One region of the Pseudomonas sp. EL_65y_Pfl2_R95 genome, then DNA from elsewhere that is predicted to be linked to it. Evidence: riboswitches for the same ligand, from Rfam matches in the RefSeq annotation. Region 1 holds a riboswitch; the other holds the start of a gene.

Evidence for each region. A riboswitch is a leader RNA that binds a small molecule or an ion and turns the genes downstream of it on or off. The one in region 1 is predicted to bind cobalamin.
Region 2: it holds a riboswitch for cobalamin, as region 1 does, so the genes downstream of both, AACY09_RS18385 (TonB-dependent receptor domain-containing protein) here and btuB (TonB-dependent vitamin B12 receptor) in region 1, are expected to answer to the same signal.

The regions. Positions count from the first base shown of each region.
Region 1 covers NZ_CAXAOV010000002.1:15,498-22,660, reverse strand. Annotated here, with positions in the region: gene AACY09_RS07855 (NAD-dependent deacylase) at 1-207, shown strand, start outside; gene AACY09_RS07850 (C40 family peptidase) at 253-858, shown strand; gene AACY09_RS07845 (C40 family peptidase) at 998-1,642, shown strand; gene AACY09_RS07840 (C40 family peptidase) at 1,684-2,202, shown strand; gene AACY09_RS07835 (O-methyltransferase) at 2,267-2,929, shown strand; gene AACY09_RS07830 (hypothetical protein) at 2,940-3,260, shown strand; cobalamin riboswitch at 3,461-3,689, shown strand; gene btuB (TonB-dependent vitamin B12 receptor) at 3,819-5,669, shown strand; gene AACY09_RS07820 (hypothetical protein) at 5,727-6,299, shown strand; gene AACY09_RS07815 (cobyrinate a,c-diamide synthase) at 6,363-7,163, shown strand, end outside.
Region 2 covers NZ_CAXAOV010000006.1:48,290-55,452, reverse strand. Annotated here, with positions in the region: gene AACY09_RS18395 (acetyl-CoA carboxylase family protein) at 1-1,113, shown strand, start outside; gene dxs (1-deoxy-D-xylulose-5-phosphate synthase) at 1,252-3,156, shown strand; cobalamin riboswitch at 3,187-3,404, shown strand; gene AACY09_RS18385 (TonB-dependent receptor domain-containing protein) at 3,501-5,423, shown strand; gene AACY09_RS18380 (APC family permease) at 5,568-6,941, opposite strand; gene AACY09_RS18375 (cobalamin-binding protein) at 7,133-7,163, opposite strand, start outside.

The DNA of each region.
Region 1 (7,163 bases):
GCGATAGGCACCAGTGCCAGCTTCCCGTATATTGTCGAGCCCGTGCTGCGCGCCCGGGCTATTGGCGCTTTTACGGCCGAGATAAACCCTGCAAGAACCGACCTCAGTGACCGGGTTGATCTGTACATCGCGGGAAGGGCCTTAGATGTTTTGCCGGAACTCCTAAGTCACATTTCAGTCAATAGAATTTGCAAATCATCCCCATAGAAGGCATAGTCTCGCGAATTTATTGAATTCGACACGGTTGTGCCCATGCTAAAACGCTTCGCACCACTCGTGCCTATTGCACTGACGGTCCTTCTGGCAGCCTGTGCTAGCCAGGCACCGCAAACTCAAGTTATCCAGCCTGATCCAGTGGCTGAGGTGGCCAATCCCGCGACTGAAGACTTTACTGATTTCACTGATGCGCTAGCTGCGCAGAAGTCTTACCAGCTGCCGGTGTTGGCTGACAGTATTCTTGAACACGGTCTTTCGCTGGTTGGTACTCGCTACCGCTGGGGCGGGAGCAGCGTGAAATCGGGTTTCGATTGCAGTGGTTTTATCGGCTATCTGTTTGAAGAAGAAGCCGGCATGCAATTGCCACGCTCAACGCGCGAAATGATCAACATCGATGCGCCGATTGTGAAGCGCGATGAGTTGGAGCCAGGAGACTTGGTGTTTTTCAGCACCAACGGCCGCGGGCGTGTGAGTCATGCTGGAATTTACATGGGTGATGATCGCTTTATCCACTCTGCCAGTAGGCGCAGTGGTGGGGTCCGGATAGACAGTCTGCAAGACTCCTACTGGAAGCGAAACTACCTCGAAGCCAAGCGTGTATTGGCGATGGCTTCAACCGGGCAGGGTGTCACTGTCCGTTAATGTGTGTGCAAAGGCGCTTAGGCGCCTTTTTCATTTTTGCTGGTATCGGTTGTCTTGCAAGTTTGCGGGCATGGAGCGGTAGGGCTGTATTTTCATTTTTTCTAGCATCCGCAACCGCTGTTGCTGCTTGGGTTTCGTAATGCATAAATCTTTATTAAGTATTTTGTTTTGTTGTTCATTTGGGTTACTGGCCAGCTTTTCAGCGCAGGCCAATGATAAACACGGCAGTCTCGAAAAGAATTCTTTGCCTAAAGCCGCGGCAGTGGTTGGGCGCGCTCAAGAGTTGATCGGTGTGCCTTATCGCTGGGGCGGCACTAATGTGCATCGTGGTTTCGATTGCAGCGGTTTGATTGTTTACCTCTTCGGTAGCGAGGCCAATATCCACCTGCCGCGTACCACAGGGCAGATGATCAAGATGAAGGCGCCTAAAGTCGCCAAGAATGATCTGCGTGCGGGTGATGTTGTGTTCTTCAATCACAACGGCAATGGTCGCGTCAGCCACATGGGCCTGTATATAGGTGAAGGGCGTTTTATCCACGCGCCGCGTACCGGCAAGTCAATCCGTATCAGCAAGCTCGGCAGCAGCTACTGGTCTCGCCACTATATTGGTGCCAAGCGATTCCTCAAAGGCGAAGGTTCCCGTGATCAGCCTATGCTGGCTTCACGGGGCCACTCCAAGCTCAGCCACAGTGCTGGATTTACCCGAACAGTCATCTCTGCGCATAAAGCTTCGCGCAATCAGCCACTGCTTGCATCGCGCTCAAGCTTGCGTCATAAGCGATAGCACGGCAGAGTAGGCGCACCAAGACAGTGAGTGCGCCTCGCATGACTCGAACGATCCGCATTGCTATTCTCTCATTCGCAGCGCTACTAAGCGCCTGTTCCAGTCATCCCCCGACGCCGCAAGCCGTCCCGCAAAAAATCAATCCTGCTGCCAATGGTAATGCTGACGATGTGCTGATTCGAGCTATTGGCTTGGTTGGCACACCTTATCGTTATGGCGGCAATACCCCGGCTGGTGGCTTTGATTGCAGCGGATTAATTGGCTTCGTGTATCGCGATGTGGCCGGTATCAGTTTGCCGCGCACCACCGGCCAGCTCAGACAGATGCGTGGGCAGAATGTCAGCCGGAGCAATCTGCAAAGTGGCGATCTGGTGTTCTTTGCCACCAGTGGCGGTAGCCGGGTAAGCCATGCGGGGATCTATGTGGGTGAAGGCCGCTTCGTGCATGCACCCTCAAGCGGTGGCACCGTGCGCCTCGACAGCCTGAACAATACCTATTGGCAGGGTGTCTATTTGGATGCCAAGCGGGTATTCAGTCCAGAACTGGCGCATAACCTTTAGCCAAGTGTTAACCGCTGCGCTAGCTGGTCCGGCTGGCGCAGCCTGATTTCGAGCCGAGACGCAAATGACCAATCGAACGCTCAATCTTGATCCAAGCTTGTATCAATACCTGCTGGATGTCTCGCTGCGTGAGTCTGCCTTGCTTAAACGGCTGCGTGATGAAACTGCGGAGCTTGCCAATGCACGTTGGCAAATAGCTCCTGAGCAAGGCCAGTTCATGGCGCTGCTGGTGCAGTTGCTGGCGCCCAAACGGATTATCGAAGTCGGTACCTTCACCGGTTACAGCGCGATCTGCATGGCGCAGGCGATGCCTGCGCACGGCACACTTATCTGTTGTGATCTGGCGGCCGACTATAACGCCACTGCAGAGCGCTATTGGCAAGAAGCCGGGGTTAGCGAGCGCATCGAGCAGCGTTTGGCACCCGCATTAGATACCCTTGCAGAGCTGGAGCGCGAGGGTTACGGCGGGACAGTCGATCTGATATTTATCGATGCTGATAAAGCAAACTACCCGGCCTATTTCGAGCAGTCGCTGCGTCTGCTCAAACCCGGAGCGTTAGTGCTTTTTGATAACACCTTGTGGAGTGGGCGTGTACTTGAAGCCAAGCCTGAAAGCGCCGACACACGAGCGATTCAGGCGCTTAACCTCCAGCTTAAAAATGACGCGCGTATCGATCTTTCGATGTTGCCTGTCGGCGATGGCCTGACCCTGTGCCGCAAGCGCTAGCATTTGCCCTGTGCCCGAACCCACGCGTTTGCCGCCCCAGCCTGAAGCCTGCGAGTTGTGTGCGCGCAAAGCGTTGTTGACCCGCCATCATTTGATCCCCAAGTCGCTGCACAACAAAACCTATGTGCAAAAGCGCTACGCCAAGACTGAACGCATCACGGCGACCTTGTGGCTGTGCCGCGCTTGCCATAATCAAGTGCACCGTCTGTTCACCGAGAAAGAGTTGGCGTTGAGCTACAACACTCGCGATAGCCTATTGAGTGATGAACGCCTGCGCACCTTTGTTGTCTGGTTGGCGGACAAGCCTGCCGGCTTTCATCCGCGTCATTAAGCCTGGGTCAGTGGCGGGTGGCTCACACCTTCGTGGATGACGCTGCGCTTCAAGGAGGGTTGACGGCTTTATCAACCACCATTTGCGCCGCAAACCCTTGATGACCGGGTAAGCGCTGCTTGCCGCGCTTGGCCTTGCCGATCGTGAGGAATATGCGCAGCCTTGCATTGTTATTTGACCTTCTAGTCGCAAGTCACTACTCTGCGCGACTTGCTTCAGGTGCCTTGTATTTACAGGGTGAAACAGGGAAGTCGGTGCGTCTCGTGTAATAACGCCAAACAATTCCGACGCTGCCCCCGCAACGGTAAACGAGTCAAATCAAACGCTTTTCAACCACTGTGCTTCGGCATGGGAAGGTGCGTTTGCTGGTGTGCTGCCAACAGCCCACCGCTCGTAAGCCCGGAGACCGGCCTGTCGCAATTTCACGGCATCGCGGAGGGCTTTGTCGGGCGTATTACCGTCTGTGCCTTTCTGCGCGTCTGTGACAAATACGTCCGCTGTTCTCCGTATGCCTTTCCCAGCCTAGGTCGCACGGGTGAGAGCGGCGGAGCATACGCAATGAACAGTAAGTCCTTTTTCACGTCAGCAGCCGTCGTGCTGTGTGGCGTTTCCACTGGTTCACAGGTTTTCGCAGCAGAACCGAACCAGCTTGATGATACCGTGGTCACTGCCACTCGTACGGCGCAAACGGCCAGTCAGAGCCTGGCTGCCGTCACTGTATTTGATCGTGCTGAAATCGAGCAAAGTCAGGTGAGTTCCGTACCTGAGTTATTACGTAAAGTCCCAGGTGTTTCCTTTGCCAATAATGGTGGGCCGGGCAAGTCGACCTCGCTGTTTATGCGCGGCACTGAATCCGACCACGTATTGGTGATGATTGACGGGGTCAAGATTGGCTCTGTCAGTTCGGGCGGCGCAGCCCTGCAGGATTTGCCAATCGAATTGATCGAGCGGATTGAAGTGGTGCGCGGTCCGCGTTCAAGCCTCTATGGTTCAGAGGCGATTGGCGGGGTTATCCAGATTTTCACCCGCAAGGGCCAGAGCGGCGGCGCTAAACCCTTTTTCTCAGCGGGCTACGGCACTCACGACACCTACACCGGCAGCGCCGGCGTCTCCGGTGGCGACGATAAAGGCTGGTACAGCCTGGGTGTCAGCAGCTCGGACACTGACGGGATCAATGTCAAATCTGCGGGCATTAGCGGTGCAGAAAGCGATGACGACGGTTACCGCAATCTTTCTGGCAGCCTCAGCGCGGGCTATCGCTTCGACAATGGGCTGGAACTGGACGGCAACGTACTCAAGGCCAAGTCGCATAACGACTACGACAGCGTAAGCCGCAGCCGTACCTCAGGCTTTAATGCCAATGCAGATGGCGAGTCCAACGTCTATGGCGCTCGTGCTCGGTTCTCCCCCTTTGATGTCTGGCAGGTCACCTTGCAGGCTGGACGCAGTGAAGACAAGTCAGATGCCTTCACCGATGGTAGCTTTAATTCCCGCTTTGACAGCCGTCGTGACACAGCAAGTTGGCAGAACGATTTACAGATTGCGGACGGTCAAACCCTGACCTTGGGCACTGACTACCAGCGTGATGAAATCAACGGCAGCACTGACTACGATCAGGACTCGCGCGACAATAACGGCTACTTCGTACAGTACTTGGGTGATGTCGGCCGGCATGACTGGCAAGTGGCGTTGCGCCGCGATGATAACCAGCAGTTTGGCGATCACCAGACCGGCAATATCGCCTATGGCTTTGCCTTGACCGATTGGTTGCGCAGTACGGTCAGTTACGGCACTGCATTTAAGGCACCGACCTTTAATGAGTTGTACTTTCCCGACTATGGCAATCCAAACTTGGATGCTGAAACCTCAGAAAGCATCGAAATAGGGCTTACCGGTCAGCACGATTGGGGTCATTGGGTGGTTAACGCCTTCCGCACCGAAATTGACGACTTGATTGCTTATGACGCTTCGATTGAGGGGCCGTCAAATGTCGATAAAGCGCGTATCAACGGTGTAGAGCTGGTTGTCGCCAGTCAGTTGTACGGTTTTGACTGGAGTGCCAACTACACGCTCATGGACCCGGAAAACCAGTCGAGCGGGGCCAATGACGGCAACGAATTGGCGCGTCGTGCCAAGCAATTGTTCAACCTTGATATTGACCGCCGGATAGGCAAATTCAGCGTCGGCGGCAGCGTACATGCAGAAGGGCAACGTTATGACGATCTGGCCAACACCAAGGAGCTCTCGGGGTTCGCCACGGTTGATTTACGCGGTGAGTATCGCCTGACCGAAGAATGGCGCGTGCAAAGTCGTGTCGCCAATTTACTGGGTGCCGATTACGAAACTGCCGACGGCTATAACCAGCCGGGCCAAGCCGTGTATCTAAGTGTGCGCTACCAGGCGCTCTAGTCGCTAAGCCTTTGCCAGGACGCCGGATTGGCGTCTTGGCCATATCAACAGGAGAGAATGATGAATCTTTCACCGCGCAACCAGTTGCTGATTGGCATTGCGCTTGGCGCATTGATGGCCATGACCCGGGGTCAGCACTTCGCAACGGTCAATCTGCCCAGTGCTTCCTGGGCCGTGTTTTTCCTTGCCGGCGTTTTGCTGAAGCCGCGCTGGGTATTTCCGGCGTTGTTTGTCGAGGCTTCGCTGTTCGATATGGCCGCCGTGCAATGGGCAGGTGTGAGCGACTGGTGCATGTCGCCAGCCTATTGGATGTTAGTGCCTGCATACGGGACCCTGTGGTTCGGTGGTCGGCTGTACGCCGGCATGCATCGTCACCAATGGAGCAATCTGCTGTTGCTCGCTGCAATGGCTTCGCTCAGCGCCTTTGTTTGCTACCTGTTTTCCGGCGGTGGATTTCTATTTTTCTCGGGTCGCTACCCAGACCCAAGCATGTCTCAATTGGTTGAACGCATTGCCCTGTATTACCCGCGTAACCTGACCAACCTGGCCTTGTATCTGGGCGTTGCCAGTGTTTTCTACCTGGGTCTGAACGCCGCCTTTGCCGCCCGTCAACGCGAGGTGCAGTCGTAGTCATGTTTAGCCAGACCCATACCGGGTTTTCGCGGGTTCAATATTATGTGCAGGGTAATTGAGATGAACAGCACGCGAGTCCATCAGTGTCCGGCATTGCTGATCGCAGCGCCGGCCTCTGGGCAAGGTAAAACCACAGTCACCGCGGCGCTGGCGCGCTTGTATTCGCGTCAAGGTAAGCGGGTCCAAGTGTTCAAGTGTGGGCCGGATTTCCTTGATCCGATGATTCTCGCGCGCGCCTCTGGTCAGCCGGTTTATCAGCTGGATTTGTGGATGGTTGGCGAGGCTGAAAGCCAGCGCTTGCTTTGGCAAGCAGCAGGCGAGGCGGATTTGATTTTGATTGAAGGGGTGATGGGTCTGTTTGATGGCTCGCCATCGGCTGCCGATCTTTCCCGACACTTTAAGGTGCCTGTGATGGCGGTGATTGACGCCTCGGCCATGGCGCAAACCTTTGCTGCGGTGGCCCATGGTTTAGCCACCTTTCAAGCGGGTTTGCCATTCTCCGGGGTGTTGGGTAATCGCGTGGGCAGCGTGCGCCATGGGCAAATATTGGCAGATGCATTGCCCGAGTCTATCCGCTGGTACGGCGCATTGCCGCGCAGTGCCGAGATCGAGTTGCCAAGCCGCCACCTGGGGTTGGTTCAGGCGAATGAGTTGACTGATCTTGACGCCCGGTTGGATGCCGCCGCCGATGCGCTGGCATCCAGTGCGCAGGTTGAACTGCCGCCAGCCATTAGCTTCGCGGCCCCCGTTGCGCGAGCTATTGAACCACTGCTGGCGGGCGTGCGGATTGCGGTTGCGCGGGATGCGGCATTCGCCTTTATATATCAAGCCAACCTGGATCTTCTGCGTGAGCTGGGCGCC
Region 2 (7,163 bases), on a different contig from region 1:
GTCGGTGTCGCCGGGCTCGACTGCCACACCTTTGTTGGCATGGCCAAACTGTCTGGACGGGTGCCGCTGGTCGGCGTGGTGTCTGGCCGTTGTTTCGCAGGTAACGCCGCGCTGCTGGGGTGCTGCGATGTGATCATCGCCACCCGCAACGCCAGCATCGGCATGGCGGGGCCGGCGATGATTGAAGGCGGTGGTCTGGGCAGCTACACCGCTGAACAAGTTGGCCCAACCAGCGTACAAAGCCCCAATGGGGTGATTGATCTGTTGGTCGAGGATGAAGCCGAAGCAGTCAGCGCCGCCAAGCACTACCTGGGGTACTTTCAAGGCGCGCTAAACGACTGGCAATGCAGCGACCAGCGCAAGTTGCGCCACTTGATTCCAGAAAATCGTCTGCGGGTTTATGACATTCGCCACGTCATCGAAACCCTGGCCGATCAAGGCTCAGTGCTGGAACTGCGCCGCGAATTTGCCCCGGGCATGATCACCGCGTTTATCCGCATCGAAGGCCAGCCATTTGGTTTACTGGCCAATAACCCGGCCCATCTCGGCGGTGCCATTGACGCCGTCAGTGGCGATAAAGCCGCGCGCTTTATGCAGCTGTGCAATGCCTTTGATATCCCACTGGTATCGCTGTGCGACACGCCCGGTTTTATGGTCGGCCCACAAGCCGAGCAACAAGCCACCGTACGCCATGTATCACGCATGTTCGTTGTAGCCGCCAGCCTGAGCGTGCCGTTCTTCACCGTCGTATTGCGCAAAGGTTACGGTTTGGGCGCGCAAGCCATGGCCGCCGGTAGCTTCCACTCACCGCTGTTCACCATCGCCTGGCCCAGTGGTGAATTCGGTGCAATGGGCTTGGAGGGCGCGGTTCGCCTGGGCTTTGCCAAAGAGTTGGCGGCGGCCGAATCGGAGCAAGCGCGCCAGCAGCTGTTCGACAAGCTCGTCACCAAGGCTTATGCCAATGGCAAGGCGATCAATATGGCCAGCTTCCTTGAGATCGACGCGGTGATTGATCCCGAACAAACCCGAGGCTGGTTGATTCGCGGTCTCAATTCAACCCCTGCCCCGTCAGCAGAAAAAACGGGGAAACGCGGTTATATCGATGCCTGGTAGGGTTTTATTTTCAGACCTAAAGTGGTCAAAGCAGTGATTGAGCGGCGTCCTCTGCTGCTGATTGGCCACTTCTTATTTGGGTACAGTGCGGGGCTTCGGGTAAACTGGCGCATCTTTGTATTTATAACGATTCGCCTGATGCCGACGACTTTCCACGAGATTCCCCGCGAACGCCCGCTGACGCCCTTGCTTGACCGCGCGAATACGCCGACCGAGCTGCGCCGCTTGGGTGAGGCCGAGCTGGAAACCCTGGCCGACGAACTGCGCCAATACCTGCTTTACACCGTTGGCCAGACCGGCGGTCACTTTGGCGCGGGCCTTGGCGTAGTCGAGCTGACGATTGCTCTGCATTATGTTTTCGATACCCCCGACGACCGCCTGGTGTGGGACGTTGGTCATCAAGCCTACCCCCATAAAATCCTCACCGGTCGCCGCGAGCGCATGAGCACGCTCCGCCAAAAGGACGGTGTTGCCGCATTCCCCCGGCGCAGTGAAAGCGAGTACGACACCTTTGGCGTCGGCCACTCAAGCACTTCAATCAGTGCCGCACTGGGTATGGCTGTTGCCGCCAAAATTCAGGGCAGCAACCGTAAAAGTGTGGCCGTTATCGGTGATGGTGCGCTGACTGCGGGCATGGCTTTCGAGGCGTTGAACCACGCGTCCGACCTCAAAGCCAACATGTTGGTGGTGCTCAACGACAACGACATGTCGATCTCGCGCAATGTTGGCGGGCTGTCCAATTATCTGGCGAAGATTCTTTCCAGCCGCACTTACGCGAGCATGCGTGAAGGCAGTAAGAAAGTGCTTTCACGTCTTCCTGGCGCGTGGGAAATCGCCCGCAAAACCGAAGAGCACGCCAAAGGCATGTTGGTCCCGGGTACGCTGTTTGAAGAGCTCGGCTGGAATTACATCGGCCCAATTGATGGCCACGACCTGCCGACCATGCTGGCCACGCTGCGCAATATGCGCGACCTCGAAGGCCCGCAGTTTCTGCATGTCATCACCACCAAGGGCAAAGGCTTCGCTCCCGCCGAAGCAGACCCCATTGGCTACCATGCAATCACCAAACTTGAGCCGGTAAACCGCCCCGCTCCGCAGAACGCAGCGAAAAAGCCGGCCGGGCCTAAGTACTCCAGCGTTTTCGGTCAGTGGCTGTGCGACATGGCTGCGCAGGATCCACGCCTGCTTGGCATTACCCCGGCGATGAAGGAAGGCTCTGACCTGGTCGCCTTTAGCGAGCAATACCCAGACCGCTATTTCGATACGGCAATCGCCGAGCAGCATGCGGTGACCCTCGCAGCCGGCATGGCTTGCGAAGGCAGCAAGCCGGTTGTGGCGATCTACTCGACCTTCCTACAACGCGCCTATGACCAACTGATTCACGACGTTGCCGTGCAACACCTCGATGTATTGTTTGCCATCGACCGCGCAGGCTTGGTCGGTGAAGACGGCCCGACCCACGCCGGCAGCTTCGACATCACCTACTTGCGCTGCATCCCCGGCATGCTGGTGATGACTCCGAGCGATGAAAACGAATTGCGCCGCATGCTGACCACCGGCCACCTGTTTAACGGCCCGGCCGCCGTGCGCTATCCACGCGGCACTGGCCCCGGTGCGGTGATTGAATCTGGCCTCGAGCCGCTTGAAATTGGCAAAGGCGTGATCCGTCGCCAAGGCAGCGGCACTGCAATGCTGGTGTTCGGTGTACAACTGAACGAGGCCCTGAAAGCGGCTGAAGCACTGGATGCGACCGTGGTCGATATGCGCTTCGTAAAGCCGATTGATGAAGCCTTGATCCGCCAACTGGCTGCAAGCCATGAGTTGCTGGTGACCATCGAGGAAAACAGCATCATGGGCGGTGCAGGCAGTGCAGTCAGCGAATTTCTGGCTCAGGAAAACCTGCTCAAGCCAGTCCTGCATCTGGGCCTGCCTGACGTTTATGTCGAGCATGCTAAACCCGCTCAAATGCTCGCCGAATGTGGCTTGGATGCCAGCGGTATAGAGCTGGCAATTCGTCAGCGTTTGGCTGTTATCAACAAATAAGTAACCCGCTACCGCAAATTCGGTAGCGGTTTTATCGTGATTGACCGAGGTCGCTGCCAGCCGCAAGGCTCAGCGTGAAAAGGGAAGCAGGTGCGTCTATGACAATGCCTGCGCTGCCCCCGCAACGGTAACCGACAGTGCTGCACTTCAGGGTGCAACACAGCGTTTTTCGACAACCACTGGGCTCGCCCGGGAAGGTGAAAAACGGCGTCGGCAGCCCGGAGACCTGCCTCGTTGCAATTTTTGACTGGTGTTGCGGAGGGCATCACCGTCAAGTACAGGTCTCTACTTGCCGGTACTTGTCCCTGCCCTCCTCAAAAGCATTGTACTTTTGAGGTTGTTTAATGAAGTTCTCCCGCGTTTCTCTGGCGCTCGCGCTGGCCCCATGCCTGGCCACTGCCGCCGAATCTGCTGCGCCTTATCAGGCCACGCCACTGGTGATCACCTCAGGCCGACAGGCCGAGCCGATCAGCAAAGCCACCGCCGCAATTACTGTATTTGAACGCAAGGACATCGAACGCCTGCAGGCCGGTGACGTGCTGGATCTACTGGCACGCACGCCGGGTGTCAGCGTCCAGCGCAGCGGCGGCAGCGGCTCACTCAGCGGGATATTCATTCGCGGCACCTCGACAGCGCAAAGCCTGGTGCTGGTCAACGGCCAGCGCATTGCCGGCAGCTCCAGTGGCACCGCCAGTCTTGAACAACTCAATCTGGATCAGATCGAACGCATCGAAGTGGTACGCGGCAGCCGTTCTGCACTGTACGGTTCAGACGCCATTGGCGGGGTTATTCAGATTTTCACCCGCAGCGGCGAACAGGGCCTGCACCCTCGTCTTAAAGTCGGCTACGGCAGCCATGGTACTTGGCAGCGCAGCCTCGGCTTGTCGGGCGGTGATGAGCAAACCCGTTTCGACTTGGGCGCCTCACTCGATGAAACCGACGGTTTCGAACGCACCAACCTGATTGGCAGCGAAGACAGCGCCTACCGCAACAAGGGCCTGAATCTGAGCCTGTTGCACAATTTCAACGACAACTTGGAAGCAGGGATCAGCCTGCTGCGCCAAACCGGTCAGAGTGAGTACGATTACAGTTTGTCGCCCGCCCAAGCGGCCGACACTGACTTTGAAGAGTCTACCGGTAGCGCGTACCTGCAATCGCAAATCAACGAAAACTGGACCTCACGCCTGGAATTGGGCCACACCGAGAATCGTCAAAAATCCCACGACCCTTACGGCGGCTCGGTATTCAACACCTACCGCGACCAAGCCAGCTGGTTGAACACGCTTAACTTCGCCGACCACCAGCAAGTACTACTGGGGCTGGACTGGTATGAGGATCGTCTGAACAGCGCAACGCCTTTCAACGAAGACTCGCGCTGGAACAAAGCCGCGTTTATTCAACATCGCTATGACAATGACGCGTTCGGCACAGAACTGGGCCTGCGCCATGACGACAATCAAGCCTTTGGCAGCCAGAACAGTTGGAACGCTGCTTTCACTTGGCACTTAAACAGCGACAATGATCTGGTCGCCTCGTACAGCGAATCGTTCCGCGCACCGACCTTTAATGACCTGTACTACCCAGATGATTGCTTCCCCGGTTTCGGCTGCACCGTCTACAGCAACCCTGATCTGCAACCCGAGACGGCGCGCAGCTACGAGTTGCAGTGGCGCTCGCGGTTGTCGCCAACCAGCTCACTACAAATATCGGCCTACCGCACCCGGATTGAAGACGCCATCGTCACCAACAACGCCCTGGACGGTAATCAGGCAAACAGCATCAATGCCTTTCGCCCGGAGAACATTGATCAGGCAACTATTCACGGTTTGGAAGTCGCACTGGAACAGCAGGTGTTTGGCTGGCAGACCAGCCTCGGCTATAGCTTGGTCGATGCGCGTAATAGCAGCGGCAGCGGTAATGATGGCAAGCGCCTGAGCCGCCGCCCGGAAAACACCTTCACCGCAGATATCGATCGCAGCTTTGGCCAGTTCAATGTCGGCGCCGGTTGGCTGGTGGCAAGTCATAGCTATAACGACCTGGCGAATGACCAGGAGATTCCGGGCTACGGCATATTGGGCCTGCGTGCCGGCTGGAAAGCGCCTAACGATCTGCGCTTTGACCTGAAGGTGGACAACCTGCTCGACCACGACTATTACCAAGCCAACGGCACCGCGTTCGACAGCAACACCTTTGCCGAAGTCCCCTTCCACTACGAAGAAGCCGGGCGTACCGCCTTGGTCTCGATGACGTGGACACCGCAACTCTAACAACACGCCAAATGGTGGCTCAACGTAGGGTGGTCAACGCGAAGCTTGGCCACCGTGGCGGTGCCGACTCTCAGCTATTTGTGATCGCAAATGGTGGCCGAAAAAAGTCGACCACCAAGAGCGTCGACCGCTGATGGCAGCCGCTCAATGCTTGAGTTCGACAACACCATAGACCTTACGTGAGTAGGCATAAAACGCTAAGCCCACTGCCGACCAACCCCCGACCAGTACCCACTCGATTGGCAGCAGTGCCGAAGGCGCGATGGGGGTGTAAAGCAGCACTAGGCCGAGAGATAGAATCAGCGCAACATAACCCACCCAAGGGCCTTTCCCTGCGCGAAACGGACGCTCCATCCCAGGCTCTTTTTTGCGCAAAACGATAAACGCAAGCGCCACCATCGAATAAGCAACCACGATGCCCAAACCACCCGCATCAACCAGCCAAACCATTGCTTGGCGGCCAAACAGCGGGGCCACAATCGACAGCGCACCAATCAGTAAAATCGCATTGACCGGGGTTTTATAAGTGGGGTGCAATTTGGCCAGAAAGGCAGGCAACATTTTGGCTTCGGCCATTGCATAGACAGCACGCGACCCGCCGATCAAAAACGCATTCCAGCTGGTGAGGATACCGCCTAAACCTGCAAGCACCAGCAGTTTTCCAGCCCATGAGCCGCCCAAAACTGCTGTTGCCGCGTCCGCTGTTGCGAGCTTGGTTGCTGCCAAAGCGTCTGCATCTAGCGCACGCCCTGTGGCGTACATGATCAAGATGTACCAGGCCACAGCCATCAAAACAGAGACGATCAAAATGATGCCGATCTTACGAAATGGCAAATCAATTTCTTCAGCGGCCTGCGGAATGACGTCGAAGCCCACAAACAAAAACGGCGTCATGATAATGACCGAAAATACCCCGCCCATGCCGCCGACAAAAAGTGGCTCAGTATTGGCGGTTGATCCGTTAAAAAGCGAACCGCTGATCAGCATCAAACCCACCGCGATAATCAATACCGTGATCACCGCCTGAAACATTGCACTGGCTTTGACCCCACGGATATTGAGCCAGGTCATGCCGATAGCCCCGACAATCCCTACCATCGCCCAGGTGAAGTAGACGTCCCAGCCAGCGACCGAATACATTAATCCAACTTTGTACCCGGGGATGATCTGCTCCAGCACCGTAGGCAGCGCAACGGCCTCAAAGGCCACCACCGACACATAGCCAAGAATAATCGCCCAAGTGCAGAAAAATGAGGCCCCAGCGCCCATGGCGCGGTGGGTATAGACATGCTCACCGCCATTTTGCGGCATGGCGGATGCCAGCTCAGCATAAGCGAGGCCGATCATGATCACCGCGGTGCCACCAATGGCGAAGGCCAGCATCGTGCCGCCCGTACCGGCGTTGCTAATCATGGTCCCGGCCAGTACAACCCAGCCCCAACCCACCATCGCGCCAAAGGCCAGGGCAATGACATCTTTGGAGCCCAATACGCGAGCAAACTTTGTATCGTTAGACATGGTTCCTCCTTGAGCCAAGTCACTCTAGATCACTCTAGAAAACGCATGGCAATAGGCACCACTCGACTTGAGCGCGACCAAATGATTGAAGAAAAGATCGTGACACTGCGACAAACTTAACGGCTAACAACTTGCGAACGCAAGCAAGGATGGCCGCCCTAGACGGTCTCCCGCGTGCCAGAGGCGGGTAGCTATTGCGCTTTGGCCAGCACCCGGCAGAGT